Regions from separate parts of the Thalassobacillus sp. B23F22_16 genome, predicted to be linked through region 2. Evidence: predicted binding sites of a transcription regulator. Region 2 holds the regulator's gene; each other region holds the start of a gene.
What was found. The regulator Rex, encoded in region 2, represses fermentation and respiration genes when NADH is low (regulators of the CRP and FNR family bind a similar motif). The targets are predictions, from matches to a motif close to TTGTGAAATATTTCACAA.
Positions count from the first base shown of each region.

Region 1: ACGTNI_RS10330 (nitrate/nitrite transporter) is a predicted target of Rex. The motif match lies at 2,765-2,782, and genes of this name have one in related genera.
Region 3: cydD (thiol reductant ABC exporter subunit CydD) is a predicted target of Rex. The motif match lies at 2,290-2,307, and genes of this name have one in related genera.
Region 4: pflB (formate C-acetyltransferase) is a predicted target of Rex. The motif match lies at 1,450-1,467, and genes of this name have one in related genera.

Region 1 covers NZ_JBIEKD010000011.1:31,294-35,511, reverse strand. Annotated here, with positions in the region: gene narI (respiratory nitrate reductase subunit gamma) at 8-718, shown strand; gene ACGTNI_RS10335 (hemerythrin domain-containing protein) at 733-1,149, shown strand; gene ACGTNI_RS10330 (nitrate/nitrite transporter) at 1,195-2,691, opposite strand; gene trhO (oxygen-dependent tRNA uridine(34) hydroxylase TrhO) at 2,923-3,873, shown strand; gene ACGTNI_RS10320 (amidase) at 3,936-4,218, shown strand, end outside.
Region 2 covers NZ_JBIEKD010000035.1:10,113-14,330, reverse strand. Annotated here, with positions in the region: gene ACGTNI_RS18505 (ABC-F family ATP-binding cassette domain-containing protein) at 1-741, opposite strand, end outside; gene moaC (cyclic pyranopterin monophosphate synthase MoaC) at 906-1,400, shown strand; gene ACGTNI_RS18495 (redox-sensing transcriptional repressor Rex) at 1,406-2,065, shown strand; gene ACGTNI_RS18490 (MDR family MFS transporter) at 2,253-3,671, shown strand; gene ACGTNI_RS18485 (GNAT family N-acetyltransferase) at 3,711-4,218, opposite strand, start outside.
Region 3 covers NZ_JBIEKD010000010.1:22,289-26,506, forward strand. Annotated here, with positions in the region: gene cydC (thiol reductant ABC exporter subunit CydC) at 1-536, opposite strand, end outside; gene cydD (thiol reductant ABC exporter subunit CydD) at 536-2,263, opposite strand; gene ytkD (RNA deprotection pyrophosphohydrolase) at 2,478-2,966, opposite strand; gene ACGTNI_RS09555 (hypothetical protein) at 3,000-3,563, opposite strand; gene ACGTNI_RS09560 (hydrolase) at 3,680-4,021, opposite strand; gene ACGTNI_RS09565 (IucA/IucC family C-terminal-domain containing protein) at 4,117-4,218, opposite strand, start outside.
Region 4 covers NZ_JBIEKD010000012.1:16,027-20,244, forward strand. Annotated here, with positions in the region: gene ACGTNI_RS10835 (GyrI-like domain-containing protein) at 1-472, opposite strand, end outside; gene ACGTNI_RS10840 (phospholipase A2 family protein) at 660-953, shown strand; gene ACGTNI_RS10845 (hypothetical protein) at 999-1,220, opposite strand; gene pflB (formate C-acetyltransferase) at 1,530-3,782, shown strand; gene pflA (pyruvate formate-lyase-activating protein) at 3,819-4,218, shown strand, end outside.

The DNA.
Region 1 (4,218 bases), on a different contig from region 2:
ATATCAGTTGACGCCAGTCGATTTTTTACTATGGGTAGCCTATCCATACATTACCTTAACGATTTTTGTCGTTGGCCATATTTATCGGTACAACCATGATCAGTTCGGATGGTCCGCTCAATCCAGTCAGTTTTTAAAAACCGATCCCCTCCTGAAATGGGGAAGTATTCTATTTCATTATGGGGTAATCTTAGTATTTTTCGGCCATGTTGGCGGAATTCTCGTACCTCAAGGCTTTTACCCGATGATCGGGGTCACGGAAGAAATGTATCATTTCGGAGCTGTCTGGTTTGGTGGAGCGGCCGGTGCAGCGATGGTCATCGGCGGTGCGCTGCTTACGATTAGAAGGCTGCGCAATAAGCGCGTCAGCACTAATGGATCACGCAAGGATTTGTGGGTGCTTCTGCTGATTGGAATCGTCACGGTCGTTGGTTTTACCAATACGGCCTGGTATACGGCTACAGGAGGAGAATTCGATTACCGTGATACAATCGGGCCCTGGTTCCGGGGAATTTTAACATTCCGGCCGATGCCTGAAATGCTGGCTACTGCTCCTTGGGGCTTCCAGGCTCATGTGTTTGCCGCCTTCACTTTATTTGCCGTATGGCCGTTCACACGGCTCGTCCATGTATGGAGCCTGCCATTGGAATTTATCAAACGGAGATATATCATTTACCGGCGTGCCAACCCGAAACAAACAAACAAGAAAGCACAATAGAAAGGAAGATGAAGATGTCAGGACCTGCACTTCGTCAGCTGGACGCCCACCGCTCAATTCATGAAGCGGCTTATGGGCAAGTGAAGGATATGACAGACGTATTAAAGCGTTTATATCGCGAGGAGCGTTTGGAAGAAGCAAAGCAGGCGGAATTGATTTTGATTGAACATTGGCGTGATCATATTATCTCCCATGCGACATCGGAAGAAGAAGGACTATACCAGGATATCAAACAGGCCTATCCTGATATGGCTGACACCATCACGCAGTTGACCAGGGATCACGATTTATTAAGAAAAATACTAGCTCGTATCGAGGAAAGCCTATCGGCTGATCAGCAAGCCGAGGAACGTCTTATGATGTACGACAGCCTGCTTGTCGTAAACTGGCATCATAGCCGCGATGAAGAACACTACTTGCTTAATCTTTAAAATAACGGGATGCCGCTTGAGGCATCCCGTTTTATTGGTTCCACGTTATTCCTCCGGTGTGATTTCTGAAAACATTGCAACGTAGCCGGTAACGGGTTCATTTTTATTCCGGATGGGGCTAATCGTCAGCCATTCCAGGAACATCTCACCATTCTTCCGTTTATTCCATATCTCCCCTTTCCAATAACCTTCCTGTTCTATCTCCTGCCACATATCACGATAAAACTTTTCATCATGTTTTCCTGATTTGAGGATTTTTGGTGTGTTACCAATCGCCTGGTCTTCTTCAAACCCGGTAGTTTCCGTAAACGCCGGATTGACGTATTGTATCACCCCATCCTGATCGGTAATCATGATACCTTCTACTGTATTTTTCATAGCAGCGTGACTCATCTGCAGTTTGTCTGTAAAATACATCCAGATTACGATAATCAGACTTGCGAGGGCGAATTGTGACAATGCCATAAAGCCAATGGCATAATGGCCGGTCAACCCATACACAGCACTTAGGACGAGAGGTGGAAAGAAGCCGCCAAGTCCGCCGATAGCGGAAACAACTCCGTTGACAACCCCCGCCTGTTTGGAAAAATAAAATGGCACCAGTTTGAACACAAGTCCGTTCCCAATACCGGCGCACACGGCCACACTTAATACACCGACTGTGTAAAGCTCGATGGTTGGGGAAAAAGACAGCACCACGCCAGCCAGCGTCAATCCGGCGAATACTGCCATCAATAAGATGAATGAATTGAATTTATCTCCGAACCATCCCCCTACCGGCCGTAAAAAAGTTGCCAGCGCGATGAACCCTGCTGTTCTAAGCCCTGCATCTCCACTTGTCAGGCCGAAGTTCGATACTAAGAAGTTTGGAAGGTAGATGGTGAACGCCACAAAAGAACCAAAGGTGATAAAATAAAATAAGCTGAGAAACCACATTTTTTCATTATCGATGACTGATTTAATCTGAGGAATGATCGGAGCCTGCACTTTCTTTTCATGACGATCTCCAACCATAAAGTTAAGTAGAATGAAAAACAGAAGTAATCCTAAATAAAGACGGATAGTGCTTTGCCACCCGATTTGGGCAGCCAGAAAAGGCGCGGCAAAAGAGGTGACGGCAGTACCAACGTTCCCTACACCATAGACACCATTCACAAAGCCATGGCGCTTTTTCTCATAGTATTTCGGAAGTGACGTAACACCAATCGAGAACACCGCCCCACCCAGACCAAGCAAAAGACCGCCAATCACGAGATCCAGGAATGAATCAGCAATACTCAAGTAAAAGACCGGCAGCAATAAAATGATGAAACTGATGATGAATATCACTCTGGCTCCGAACTTATTCGCCCAGTAGCCAAGCGGTACCCGAAGTAAGGAGCCAAGGATGACTGGAATAGCTGTAGCTAATGCTACTTGATTGGCATTTAATGCGATATCTTCTTTGATGTATGGCATCAAAGAAGATATGATGACCCATACCATAAAGCCTGCAAATAAACTGAACGTCTGCAATCCTAATTGAATTCCCGGTTTTCTCATTCGCACACCCTTCCCAACGGAATATTTTTCCTCTAAGTGAATTATAACAAAGCAATCCTTTTAAATTCCATTTTTGACAAAAAATTCAGAAATTAAAAACGGTTTTCGTATGCCAAATTAAGGTTCTATTGATAAGGATATCTAGTTGAAATTTTTTCTAAAACTAGATATTATGTAGTGTGGCACAAAAATGTTATCACACTTGCAATGTGAAACAGGAGGAATAAATAAATGAGTACTAAAGACTACCGAGTATTGTTGTATTATCAATATGTCGACTTGCCGGAATATGAAGAATATGCCGCTGAGCATTTAACGTATTGTAAAGACCTGGGTCTGAAAGGCCGGATCATTGTTGCTCCTGAAGGAATCAACGGCACCGTATCCGGAACAGTAGAACAGACCAACGAATATATGGAACACATGCATGCTGATGAACGATTCAAAGATATGGTTTTTAAAATAGATGAAGTGGAAGGACATACCTTCAAGAAAATGCACGTACGTGCGAAATCTGAAGTTGTCAATTGGAGTATTGAAAATGATGACATCGATCCAAAAACCTTTACAGGAAAACGTCTGAAGCCTAAAGAGTTTTATGAAATGCTACAGGATGAAGATACGATCGTCATTGATGGCCGTAATGAATATGAATACCGCATCGGTCACTTCCGCAATGCAATTCAGCCGGAAGTAGAAACTTCCCGCGAGTTCCCTGAATGGATCGCTGAAAATGCAGATCAGTGGAAGGATAAAAAAGTCCTTACCTATTGTACGGGAGGCATCCGTTGCGAAAAGCTTACGGGCATCCTGATGAAAAACGGAGTGGAAGACGTTTACCAGCTCGATGGCGGCATCACCACTTACAGTAAAGATCCAGAAACAAAAGGGCGTTATTTTGATGGAAAAATGTATGTGTTTGATGAGCGGATTTCTGTCCCTGTCAACCATACCGAAGAAGATACCGTTATTGCGGAATGTGAACATTGTGGTAAAAAAGAAGACCGCATGATCAACTGCAGTAATCCGGTCTGCAACCGTCAGTATGTCTGCTGTGAAGAATGTGAAATCGAGCAGCATGCTGCCTGCACCACCGAATGCCGCGAACACCCGGAAAACCGCTGGGATGTTGACAAACAAAAACAAATCGACAAATATGATAAAATCCCAAACAAAAACTAAAACGACGTTGGTCTGTATTCAGGCCAACGTTTTTTCTTAACTTTTCAAGGAGGTTTTCAGCCATGTCAGATATAGCTTACCTGGATGCTACCGCACAGAAACAACTGATAGACGAAAAAGAAATTTCCCCCTATGAATTGACTAAGCATTACATAGAAAGAATTGAAGAACTCAACCCTAAATTGAATGCAGTGGTGCATACCATGTTTGATGAGGCGCTCGAACAGGCAAAACGGTATAAACCGGATAGCTCTTTATTTGGTGGTCTCCCTTTTCTTATCAAGGACTTGAATAATATCCAAGGCCATCCGACAACCTCTGGTTCGAAACTGATGGACGGATTCA
Region 2 (4,218 bases):
GTTTCCGTGATATTTCTTGGAAGATTGAAAGGCGATTTCATACACGGTCTTCACGATTTTATCGAGGAAGTACCGATCGTGGGATACGATGACGACTGCACCCTGATAGCCCTGAAGGTAATTTTCCAGCCAACTGAGCGTATCAATGTCCAGATGGTTGGTCGGCTCGTCCAGAATCAGGACATCCGGTTTGGAAAGCAACAGTTTCCCAAGCGAGAGCCGCGTTTTTTGACCGCCACTCAACGTATTGATCGGGGTAGCCAGATCGAAATCATGGAAGTTAAGACCGTTCAGTACGGCTTTTATATCGGCTTCATAATGATAGCCGCCTTCCATTTTGAATGTTTCCTGCTTACTGTCGTATTCCTTCAATAGTTGCTGGTATTCTTTTTCGTTTGCCATCAGGTCGGGGTCCGCCATCCGGCTTTCCATGGAACGAAGCTCGCTTTCTAGTTTCTTCAGATGGCTGAAGACTTTCTCCATCTCATCCCAAATCGTACGGTCGGATTCAAGTCCGGTATTCTGGGCCAGGTAGCCAATGGAAACGTCCTTTGGCTGAAACTTTTCCCCGCCATCATGAGCCATCTCTCCCGCCATGATTTTTAGCAGGGTGGACTTACCTGCGCCGTTACGACCGACAATGGCAATCCGGTCATTCGTTTGTACTTCTATTTTAATATTCGATAGAATGAGTTCAGCACCGAATCGTTTTTCAATCTGGTTCATCTGCATCAGAATCATGTTTGTTCACCTCAATGAGTCAAGTGTATCTTACATCAAAGCTGGCAGGCAAGAAGCATGATGGCAGATTGTGAAAAACTTAACGACTATCTTTTGCATTTTTGGTAAAATACAAGTAATGTAAATACACATAATAGAATTTCTGCTTCAAGGGAGGCTTTACTTTGACAGAGTTCACTCATTTCAATGAGCAGGGAAGGGCACGAATGGTCGATATCTCGGAAAAGGATGTCACCACGCGAACAGCGACTGCTGTATCCAGTGTCCAGGTAAACCATGAAATATATAAGAAGATCACCAATAAAGAAATCTCCAAAGGTGACGTGCTGTCGGTTGCTCAGGTTGCCGGAATCATGGCAGCTAAAAAGACACCCGACTGGATACCGATGTGCCACCCATTACAGCTGAAGGGTGTCGACGTCAATTTCGAATGGAAGCAAGAAGGGGAAGATACCTACCATTTGATGATTGATGCTTCAGTCAAAACGAAGGGAAGCACCGGTGTAGAAATGGAAGCGCTCACGGCAGCTTCAGCGACTGCGCTTACCGTTTATGATATGTGCAAAGCCGTTGATAAAGGAATGGTCATAGGACCTACCTATTTGATGGAGAAAACAGGCGGGAAAAGCGGGGACTTCTATAGAGAAAGCAAGGAGTGAAAGATATGGATATCGAGCAACATAAAATACCACAAGCGACAGCGAAGCGGCTGCCATTATATTTTCGATTCATCAATAATCTGCACAGCCAGGGGAAACAGCGTGTATCCTCCAAAGAGCTCAGTGATGCGGTCAAAGTTGATTCTGCTACCATCCGCCGCGACTTTTCTTATTTTGGAGCCCTTGGTAAAAAAGGTTATGGCTATAACGTTGAATACTTGCTTTCCTTTTTCCGAAAAACGCTTGATCAGGATGAAATCACAAAAGTTGCCTTGATTGGTGTCGGTAATCTAGGTACCGCGTTTTTACATTATAATTTCATGAAGAACAATAATACTAAAATTGAGTACGCATTCGACTCTAATGCGGATAAAGTAGGAACAGAAATCGGCGGAGTGCCTGTGAAGCATATCGATGAACTCGAAGATATGGTAAAAGGCGATATCACTGCAGCGATACTTACCGTTCCGTCTGCAGCAGCCCAGGGTATTACGGACCGGCTTGTCCACTCTGGTGTTTCCGGGATTTTGAATTTCACACCAGCAAGAATCACGGTGCCGGAACATATCCGGGTCCACCATATCGATTTGTCGATCGAACTTCAAGCGCTGGTGTATTTCCTGAAACACTATCCGCTTGAAGCGGGCGAGGAACAAGAAGAATAAAAGGATGACCACCACGGTCGTCCTTTTTTGGTTACACAGGAGTTTTACCGTTTTCCTTTGGTTTCAAGTTTAGATATTACACGGAAGGTGTATATCATGGAAGGCAAGATGAGAGAAGTGGCTGGGTTACTATGGTATAGTAGATGATAGTTCGTGTTTCGAAATAAATTAACTGGAGGGGAGCTGTATGGGCAAGTTGCCATCAAAATGGCTGGTTGTCGTTTCCGTTTTATTTGGAACTTTCACGGTCATATTGAATAACAGCATGCTGAATCCGACGCTTCCCCGATTCATGGAAATTTTTGATGCTAATGCGGTAGATGTCGGCTGGATGCTGACAATTTTTATGGTTTCCATGGGGATGACAATGCCTCTTACGGGGTATTTTGGAGACCGGTTCGGCAAGAAGAAAGTATATTTGATTGGCCTCAGTGTCTTCATTATCGGGTCGATTGCCGGTTCGCTCGCTCCGTCGTTAGGCATGATTATCGTCGCCCAGGCAATTCAGGGGATGGCAGGCGGTCTAATGATGCCGATAGCGATGGCACTGATTTTCAATGCTTTTCCTAGGGATGAACGGGGGCTGGCTGTCGGTATCTACGGAATCTCTGTCATGGTCGCTCCAGCCATCGGTCCGACGATCGGCGGGGTTATCATCGAGTTCTTCGCCTGGCAGTGGCTGTTTTTATTCAACATACCGTTCGGCTTGCTTGGCATATTGTTATCGAGCAAGTATTTGAAACCGACCGAGACAAAGCCGGATCTGAAATTCGATGCAGGCGGCTTTGTGATCGTCACTACGGGGATTGGTGCCATCCTTTATGCACTTGGAAGAGGGAGGACGCTGGAATTACTGCTGTCTCCTGTGAGTATGGTACTAATCATCGGAGGTATCCTGGCGTTAGTGGCTTTCGTTTTTTATGAAAACCGCCAGGAACAGCCGTTATTGAACCTATCTGTATTCAAGGTGCCAACGTATTCGGTATCGATTCTTGTTACATCAGCGGCCTCGATCGGTCTTTTCTCCGGTATTTTCTTATTGCCATTATTGATTCAGAATGTCTATGGGTTAGGGGAGATCAAAACAGGCCTTCTGTTTCTGCCGGCTGCAGCGGCCAGTGGATTATTCATGTCGATTGGTGGAAGGCTGCTTGATAAAAAAGGGCCGAAGTTCGTCGTTCCTCCCGGCCTTGCCATCATGGCAGTAGCAACCCTGGGGTTAAGTTTTCTGAGCCTTGATACGCCATATTGGTGGATATTAGTATTGAATACGATCCGAGGTCTTGGAATGGGGATGGGGAACATGCCCGCCACGACATCCGGTATGAACGCAATCCCGGAACATCTCGTAGCACAGGGTTCTGCGATGAACAATATCTTACGGCAGATATCATCTTCGTTAGGGATCGTTTTCTTCTCCATTTATTATGAAGTAAGACGTGCAGCGATTGCGACCTCGCCCGATTTGGATATGCAGGCAGCAACCTTGCAGACACTTAATGAGGCTTTTCTCGTATCCGCAGTCATATTGATCATTGCGATTCCATTTTCTTTCATCTTAAAGGGTGTGGAAAGTGATAAAAAGGAAAGCCAGGAAAACAATTAACGCCTCGACTCAGCTTAAAGAGCTGAGCAGAGGCGTTTTTTACTTTATCCATTCATAGTCTAGCAGTCCATACAGGTGCATATCGAATGCTTGTCCGTCGCGAAGGAGGAATTCCCGGTGGGTGCCTTCTTTTTTGAAGCCGAGTTTTTCGTACATGGAGATGGCAGGCTGGTTATAGGAAAATACCGTCAACTGAAGACGGTGGAGGTTGCATTCATAAAAGGCGAAATCGATCAGTAATTGCATCGCCTCCATGCCGTAACCTTTTCCCTGATATTCTTCATCGCCGATGGCAATGCTGACCCAGCCGTTTCGATGAATCCATAAGATGCTTTCTAATTCCACATATCCGACAAATTCATTGCTTTCATTCCGAATCGAAAAGGTGTATTGGTTGTTAGACTCATTGGACTCTTGGAGCCATGACTCCAACTGGTCCATTGTTCTCGGGGCTGCTGGCAATGCGTCAAACAGGCGGGAGAAATTAGAGTTGTGATACCAGTCTGCTATCGCCTCGAGGTCTTCCTTGGTCACCTGTGTCAGTCTC
Region 3 (4,218 bases), on a different contig from region 2:
ATTGTAAACCAGGCTGGGATAATCAGCCCTGTTAAAATCAAACCGATAAATAAAAGAAAAGCAATCCACCACGAATAGAAAACCACAAAAAATATTGTGCTTAAAAATACCAAAATTAATAGGATCGGGGGATAAAGCACGCGTAAAAAAAAGTTTTGCAGGCTTTCCACATCTCCGACAATCCGTGCAAGTAAATCCCCACTTCGATACTTTTGAAATATACGGGGAGCCAAGGGTTCAAGTTTCTGAAAAAAAGAGGCACGGATATTACTAAGCATGGTAAAGGTGGCACGATGGGAAAAATAACGCTCGCCATAGCGACTCAGGGCTCGAAAAAAACCCATCAGTTTCACACCTGCTATCAAAAATGCGAGTGTATATAATGGCGGAGCCAATGCCGCTTTCGAGACTAAGTACCCGCTTGCCCCAAACAGCACAATCGCTGTCATGCCGGCGAGATATCCGAAAAGAACAGACAGGAAAATATCTTTTTTTTCCGTCACTATTTCCTTTAGAACATATTTCAAGTGAATCATTACGCTCCACCCCCTTGTTGTGCTGTCACCATCTCACGATAGGCAGGTGTATTAATCAGTAATTCCTGGTGAGATCCTTGAGCAATCAATCTACCTTTATCCAGGAAAAGAATTTTATCCGCGTTTTTAATTGTATGAAGCCGGTGTGCGACTGTAATAACCGTAGAATTCTTAGCAAGTTCTTCGATGGAGTGCTGTAATATACGCTCTGTCTCCAAATCCAGCCCTGTTGTAGGTTCATCAAACAAAATGATCGAAGGGTTTTTCAAAAAAGCGCGAGCAAGTGCAACCCTTTGCATCTCCCCGCCAGAAAGTCCCCGGCCCGCTTCACCGATTGCAGTATCCAATCCTTGTTCAAGAGAGTGGAGAAGCCCTGAAATTCCTGCTTGTTCCGCAGCCCTCTCCACGTCTGTTCTTGTAACCTCTTTTTCGACACCAATAGCGATATTATCTGCAATTGTACCTGCAAATAAATAGGGGTGTTGTGATATATAACTTAATTGCTGAAACCATGCCGCTTCCACGTAATCATATAGGTGCTTATCCTCTACTTTTATTCTTCCTTTTTCAGGAGGGATCAATCCGGCTATCAAATAAAGTAGTGTTGTCTTTCCTGAACCGCTTCTACCTACGACCGCTATTTGTTGATTAGCGGGAAGCTCAACAGTGATATCCTCCAGAGAAAAACCATTCTCCTGATACCGAAAACTAATATCCTTCAAGCTAATAGAAGGTGGTTCACTCATTGAAAAATCTTGTTCTCCCCACTCTACTGTGTTTTCTTTTTCTTCTAATTCCTTTGTTATCTTGTCGGCCGCTCCCATACTTCCTCGTCCAGTATGGAAAGCACTACCTAAATCTTTAAGTGCCGTATAAAATTCAGGGGCAAGCACAAGCACAAAGAAAGCTGTAAAGAAACTGATGTTTTCAAATACAATCAAACGCAGCCCTACCTCAAGAGCGATAATCCCAATACTCAACATGGAAATGAATTCTAAGGTCAATGAAGAAACGAAAGCCAGCTTCAGCACTTCCATGGTGGCATCCCTGAATCTGATACTGCTTGTTCTTATTTTTTCCTGTTGCCGTCCAGCCTCTCCAAATAATTTAAGTGTTGTCAAACCTTGTAATATATCCAGAAATTTTCCTGAGAATGCCGCCATTTCTTTCATTTTTTCTTCAGATTTATCCTTCGTTTTCATGCCAATGATAGCCATAAAAACCGGTATAAAGGGAGCAGTAATCAACATAATGACTCCAGTTGGTGTATGGAAATAAAACGCTGTTCCGATGATCATCAATGGAACAATGGAACTCTGGATCACTTGCGGCACATATTGACTGAAATAGCTATCTATTTCATCCACTGCATCCAGCATCACACTGACTTTCTGCCCTGATTGTCCTTTAAATGAAGCCTGTATCGGGTTTCTGGTAAATTTCCGTAATAAAGACCTGCGAAAATCAGCTTTTACTTTAGCAGCCATTTTAACCCCAGTCCGGCCACTCCAGTACGTTAACGCAGCCCTTACAATCATTACTACTAACAAGCCGGCTAAACTCGGCAGCACATCAGAGAATGATAGCCCCTGCAAAAAAATGCTATCGACCACAGAAACAAACAGATAGGCCTGTCCTATAACCATAGTCCCTGTCAGTACAGCGATAATGGCCAGCATTACTCGTTCTATTTTTTGTTGCTTTGCAATAGCTTTTAAGTCAGTCATAAGTATTTCAGTCTCCCGTAAGGATATCGTGAATATTTTCACATATTTATTATATATCAAATCGCCTGTTCAAATAAATTCAAAAGACTTAATATAAAAAAACGTTGCCTGCTTACGTTATTTACAGCCAGGAAGGGGATCGCCTTCTTTAGTTTACATAAGTAAAGCTTAGAGCCACTTGGGTACTCTAAGCTTTTTTGTCCTCTTAAGGTTATTATGTGTCTTTTTCTTGTAGTAATTGCATTTTTTCGATGTATTGTAAACTACTGGGTAAAACTCCATCTTTCATCATAAAACTGAAACGCTTATTCTTTTTAATGTTTGCTGGCAAAGAATCAAAAAGTACAGGGCCTTCTGTTTCAAAATAATGCTCCTGTTTTTCGATGGATTCGATTCTTGCGAAATAGATATTTTTTATAATCGTCCCCCCTTTGCCATCCACATGATATTGCCCAAGGTATAGCAATTCTTTAATATCTGCACCTGTCTCTTCTTTTACTTCCCGAAAGGCTGCTTCGTCTGCTGTTTCACCTGCTTCGACTTTCCCCCCTGGAAATTCAATACCCCGATCCTTATGCTGGGTGAGCAGCCATTTATCTTTGTATCTGCATATCACCCACACATGCTTAGGGCTTTTGGAAAAAGGATGATTATCAAATGATAATTTCACTTCGTTGTTATAGTAATCATAAAATGTCTTCATCGCCGCTTCAACTGCCTTTGACTGCTTCGTTAACTACTTATGTTCTATCTCCTGAATCCGCCACTTTCCGTCATATATAAAGGTAATGGCAATTGTATAGTCACCGTAAAGTTCATTCTTATTCTTTTGGATGACCTTCTTATGGTTCTTATCTATATCGATGGTATCATAAGGTTGGCCATTTACAAACCAAGGCGGCGTTTCTGTAGGAAGAATATAAAGACCTGATTGCTTTTCTTTATAATAAAAATCAACATATTCTTTTGCGGCCTTCCTTGTCGCTATCGGCTCGAACCCTTCCAGCAATGCTGCTTTGCTGTCATAATTTAAAACTTTATAATTTTCGTCTGTCTTCTGAACCAACTGTTCCATAAACTGGTCCGTTCGTTCTTCAATCGTCGCTTTATCAAGGCTCTCTTTATTTTCACTCTCCGCGCTGGAGGCCTTTTTTTCTTCCGGGTCCGTTACGGATTCCTGGTGCATATTAACTTGTTTAGGTTCTTCTGCATTCAGGGATACTCCGGTCTGAACAAAAAGCGCTAACGGAACAGCTATCACAATCGTTTTGGCCCATTTCGCTGTTGAAGTTTTTCTCATTGTTGTCCACCCCTTGATGTCCTTGTTTTATATAATCAGTATTCCTGTTCCAAATCTTCCATAAACCCTTTTTGCCAGAAGAGATTAGAAAATAAAAATCGAAAAAACCGTAAACATTATAAATGTCTACGGCCTTCGGTAGAATCCTGATTCTCAAGAATTCCCATACTTCCGATATGCTCTTTTGTCTTTTCGTCTCCTAACTCATATACCCTGCGGAATACCATCCTTATGCCATCATCAAATTCGGCATTGGATTCATCATTATGGTAGTGACGAAAGGGAATATGAGCCCTCCAGAAAGTACGCTCATCTGCGTTGTGTATTTCATCAAAAAAGGCGCGAAGTTCCACTACTTCTTCTTCAGTCGCGTAAATTGTGAAAATATCGTTATTCCCATCATGGTTGACTGAAATTTCCTGGGAACCAATATTTACGTAATATTTGTTTCTTTCCATGATAGCCCTCCTCATCTTACCAATAGTTTTTACAAACTAGAGGAGAATTATCATGATTTTTCTGCTTATAAGCTAATGAAATGAAAAACGCTGCATCAGCAACGATGGGGACAAACTTTGCAATATCCACTGTCATCATGCAATTTATAGCTTAAACAGCAGCATTTCCTTTCCCGAGCTCCGTTTGGCAACTTTGG
Region 4 (4,218 bases), on a different contig from region 2:
GATAAAGCGTGAATTTCGTGTTGGCACCTGTATAAGGCTCATAGCGTTCAAAGCCATATCCGCTTATTTGTTCATATCCATTTTCATTAATCCATTTGTGCAAAAAGGGGTAAGGGTCATAATTGTGTTCGTCAGGATCATAATCCAAGGCAGCGTAGTCTTGTTCATCAAACGTTCGGGACACCATGCCTGAAGGTAGGTTATCATGCCCGTCCACTTCAACTGCAGCGATCCATGTGAATGGCTCGGTGTCCGTATTCCAGTCTTCAGGATCGATAAATACCCCATAAGATACCGGCGCATTCAGACGATTTTCAATGGTGATCATTTGTTTCGTATGGAATTCTTCCATAAGTCTCGGAATCTTCACGTCCTTCTCGACCATCGTCGTTTCACAAGCTGCTCCCATTACCTTAAAACTTTCCAATTTGACTATTTTCGGCTCTGTCAATGTCTTTATTTTACCGCCCATGTCGAATCTCCTCCTTTTTTAAAGAAGTTCTAGACGGAGACCACAATTCCTTCCAGCTAATGTAAAATCATTCTTATTACTTATGAAAATGAAACATTCGCCCTGCGCCACTTTTTCTAGGCGGATGCTCTCCCCTTCTTCCGCACTTGCACATATCCTAATTAAAATGACGATAGGAGGAAAAGAAATGTATGAACACCCGGAAGCTCATCTGATGGAAAGAGGTTTCTGTATCTTTCCTGGCTATAAATGGTGCGGACCGGGTTGCAGCGGCCCTGGCGCACCAGTGAATGGGGTGGATATGTGCTGTATGTATCATGATATTTGTTACCAGCAGTATGGTCCTTCGTGCTACTGCGACCGCGCTTTCATGGAGTGCCTCCGAACCAGAATCAACCCTTATACTTTAGAAGGAAGGCATGCACGAACGATTTATAACTATATGAAATTCCAACAGCTGTTCACCTGTACGCTTGGATAAAAAAAGAGTAAAACGACTTCTTCCTGGTCGCTTTACTCTTTTTCATTACTTAATGATTGGATCTTTTTGTTCTGCCCGCTGTTTATTAATCGCTTCACGGACATGATATAGCTCAGCGAAAATCGCCGTTAGTAAAATAGTAATGATACTTAGGAAAGTCGAATAAACACCGAGCTGTACATCTCCAATCAATAGCCCAATCATCAATCCGACAAATACGCCAATTCCCACATAAAGTAATATTTTTTGAAAAGTCACCGAGTACATCCTATCTCTCCTTCTCTGTCTACAATTCTACTTCTATTTTTCCATACCCTCTCAACTGGGGTTTTAACACTTAGAGCTTCCCTGTTATAAGGAGGGTGTGCATATTCCCATGGAATTATGAGTTTATTAGCCAAAAGCGGGATTTATTGGCGGATTTCAGGATATGTTGGCTATTTATCAATTTTATTTGCCAGCTCTAGCCACTGGAAAAAGTTCACACAATATCCAAATGTGAAATGATTCACAAACATATTTTTCATTTACAATAATTACATAAAGCGGTAGCTAAAAGGAAAGGAAGCGATTAGGATGACAACTTTAACAGCTCTTCCACAAGCATGGAGAACTTTTATAGATGGAAAATGGCGAGACGAAATTGATGTCCGGGATTTTATTATTCATAACTATTCCCTTTACACAGGAGATGAGGCATTCCTCGCCGGACCTACCGATGATACCACAAGGTTATGGAAGCAAGTAATAGAACTGACTGAGGAAGAACGCGAACGTGGCGGCGTGTGGGATATGGATACAAAAATCCCATCTTCCATTACCTCGCACCGTCCAGGATATCTGAATAAGAACCTTGAGAAGGTAGTTGGAGTTCAGACAGACTCCCCTTTCAAAAGATCGATGCAGCCATACGGCGGTATCCGAATGGCAAAGCAATCCTGCGAGTCTTACGGTTATACACTCGATGAAGATACCGAAAGAATTTTTACCGATTACCGGAAAACACATAACCAGGGCGTCTTTGATGTTTATACACCTGAAATGAAATTGGCGAGAAAAGTAGGAATTATCACAGGACTTCCTGATGCTTATGGCCGCGGCCGTATTATCGGTGACTACCGGAGGGTCCCCCTTTATGGAGTGGATTTCCTTATTGAAAAGAAACAGCAGGACTATCATCAGCTTGGGGCAGATGGAGTTATGTCTGAAGAAGTGTTGCGCGATCGGGAAGAGCATGCCGAACAAATCCGCGCCCTTCATGAATTAAAAGAAATGGCAGCAAGCTACGGTTTTGACATTTCCCGCCCTGCCGTCAATGCACGCGAAGCATTTCAATGGCTGTATTTCGCTTATTTAGCGGCAATCAAAGAACAGAACGGCGCTGCGATGAGTCTTGGACGGGTATCTACTTTCCTGGATATTTATATCGAACGGGATATAAAGGAAGGTGCGTTGACCGAACAAGAGGCGCAAGAATTAATCGATCATTTTGTCATGAAGCTGCGGCTAGTTAAATTCGCACGTACACCAGAATACAACGAACTCTTCAGCGGAGATCCTACCTGGGTAACAGAATCTATCGGCGGTCTGACTGTCCATGGAGACCCAATGGTTACCAAGAGTTCCTTCCGATTTTTGCATACGTTGACCAACCTGGGACCTGCACCTGAACCTAACTTGACAGTTCTCTGGTCTGAAAAGCTCCCGGAAATCTTTAAGCAATACTGCGCGAAGGTTTCGATTAAATCCAGCTCCATTCAATATGAAAATGATGACATTATGCGGAAGCACTATGGTGATGATTATGGAATTGCCTGCTGTGTCAGCGCGATGGAAGTCGGGAAGCAGATGCAATTCTTCGGTGCCCGTGTCAATTTGGCCAAAGCGCTGCTTTACGCTATAAACGGCGGAGTAGATGAAGTCATGCATGTTCAGATGACCCCTCCTTTCCGTCCTGTCACAGCTGATATTCTGGAGTACGAGGAAGTACGCGAAAAATACGATCAAGTCCTGGATTGGCTTGCTAACTTATATATGAATACGCTGAACGCCATCCACTACATGCATGATAAATATGCCTATGAACGAATCGAAATGGCCCTCCATGATCCAAAAATACTGCGGACTATGGCTGGGGGAATAGCCGGATTGAGTGTCGTGGCTGATAGCTTAAGTGCAATCAAGCACGCAAAAGTCCATGTCATCCGCGATCAAAATGGCCTGGCCGTCGACTATGAAGTCGTCGGTAATTATCCGAAGTATGGCAATAACGACAAACGCGTCGATGATATTGCCGTAGATATCGTCAAAACCTTTATGAACAAGTTCAAACAGCACAAAGCCTATCGCGGTGCAACACCGACTATCTCCATTTTAACCATTACATCCAATGTGGTTTACGGAAAGAAAACAGGCAGCACACCGGACGGCCGTAAAGCAGGTACACCTTTTGCACCGGGAGCAAACCCACTTCATGGACGAGATGAATCAGGAGCGCTCGCATCCTTGAACAGTGTCGCAAAAATACCTTATGAATATGCGCTGGATGGTATTTCTAACACGTTCAGTTTTGTACCAAAAGCACTCGGACGCACCTTGAATGACCGTGTCGACAACCTGGTTTCCATCCTGGATGGCTATGCCATAAAGGAAGGACACCATTTGAACATCAATGTTTTCGAGCGGGAAACGTTGATGGACGCGATGGAACATCCAGAAAAATATCCACAGCTGACGATCCGTGTTTCCGGCTATGCCGTCAACTTCATCAAACTGACCCGGGAACAACAGTTAGACGTTATCAATCGTACATTCCATGAAAAAATATAGTTCTTTATCGTTTAGCATAATCAGGGAGGTATTTTTATGAACGGTCGTATACACTCAATCGAAACTTGCGGAACAGTTGACGGGCCCGGACTCCGATACGTTATCTTTACCCAGGGATGCCTGCTCAGATGCCAGTTTTGCCATAATCCTGACACCTGGAACCGAACCGGAGGGACGGAGAAATCAGTCGAAGAAATTATTGAAGATATCAAGGAATACCTCCCTTATATCAAAGCAAAAGGTGGTATAACCGTAAGTGGCGGTGAGCCGTTGCTGCAAATTGATTTTTTGACGGAACTCTTCCAAAGGTGCAAGGAGCTCGGCATCCATACAGCCATCGATACCTCGGGCGGCTGCTTCAGTAGCTCCCCTGCGTTTTTAGCTAAGATGGAGGTACTCTTGAAGTTCACGGATTTAGTTTTGCTCGACCTGAAGC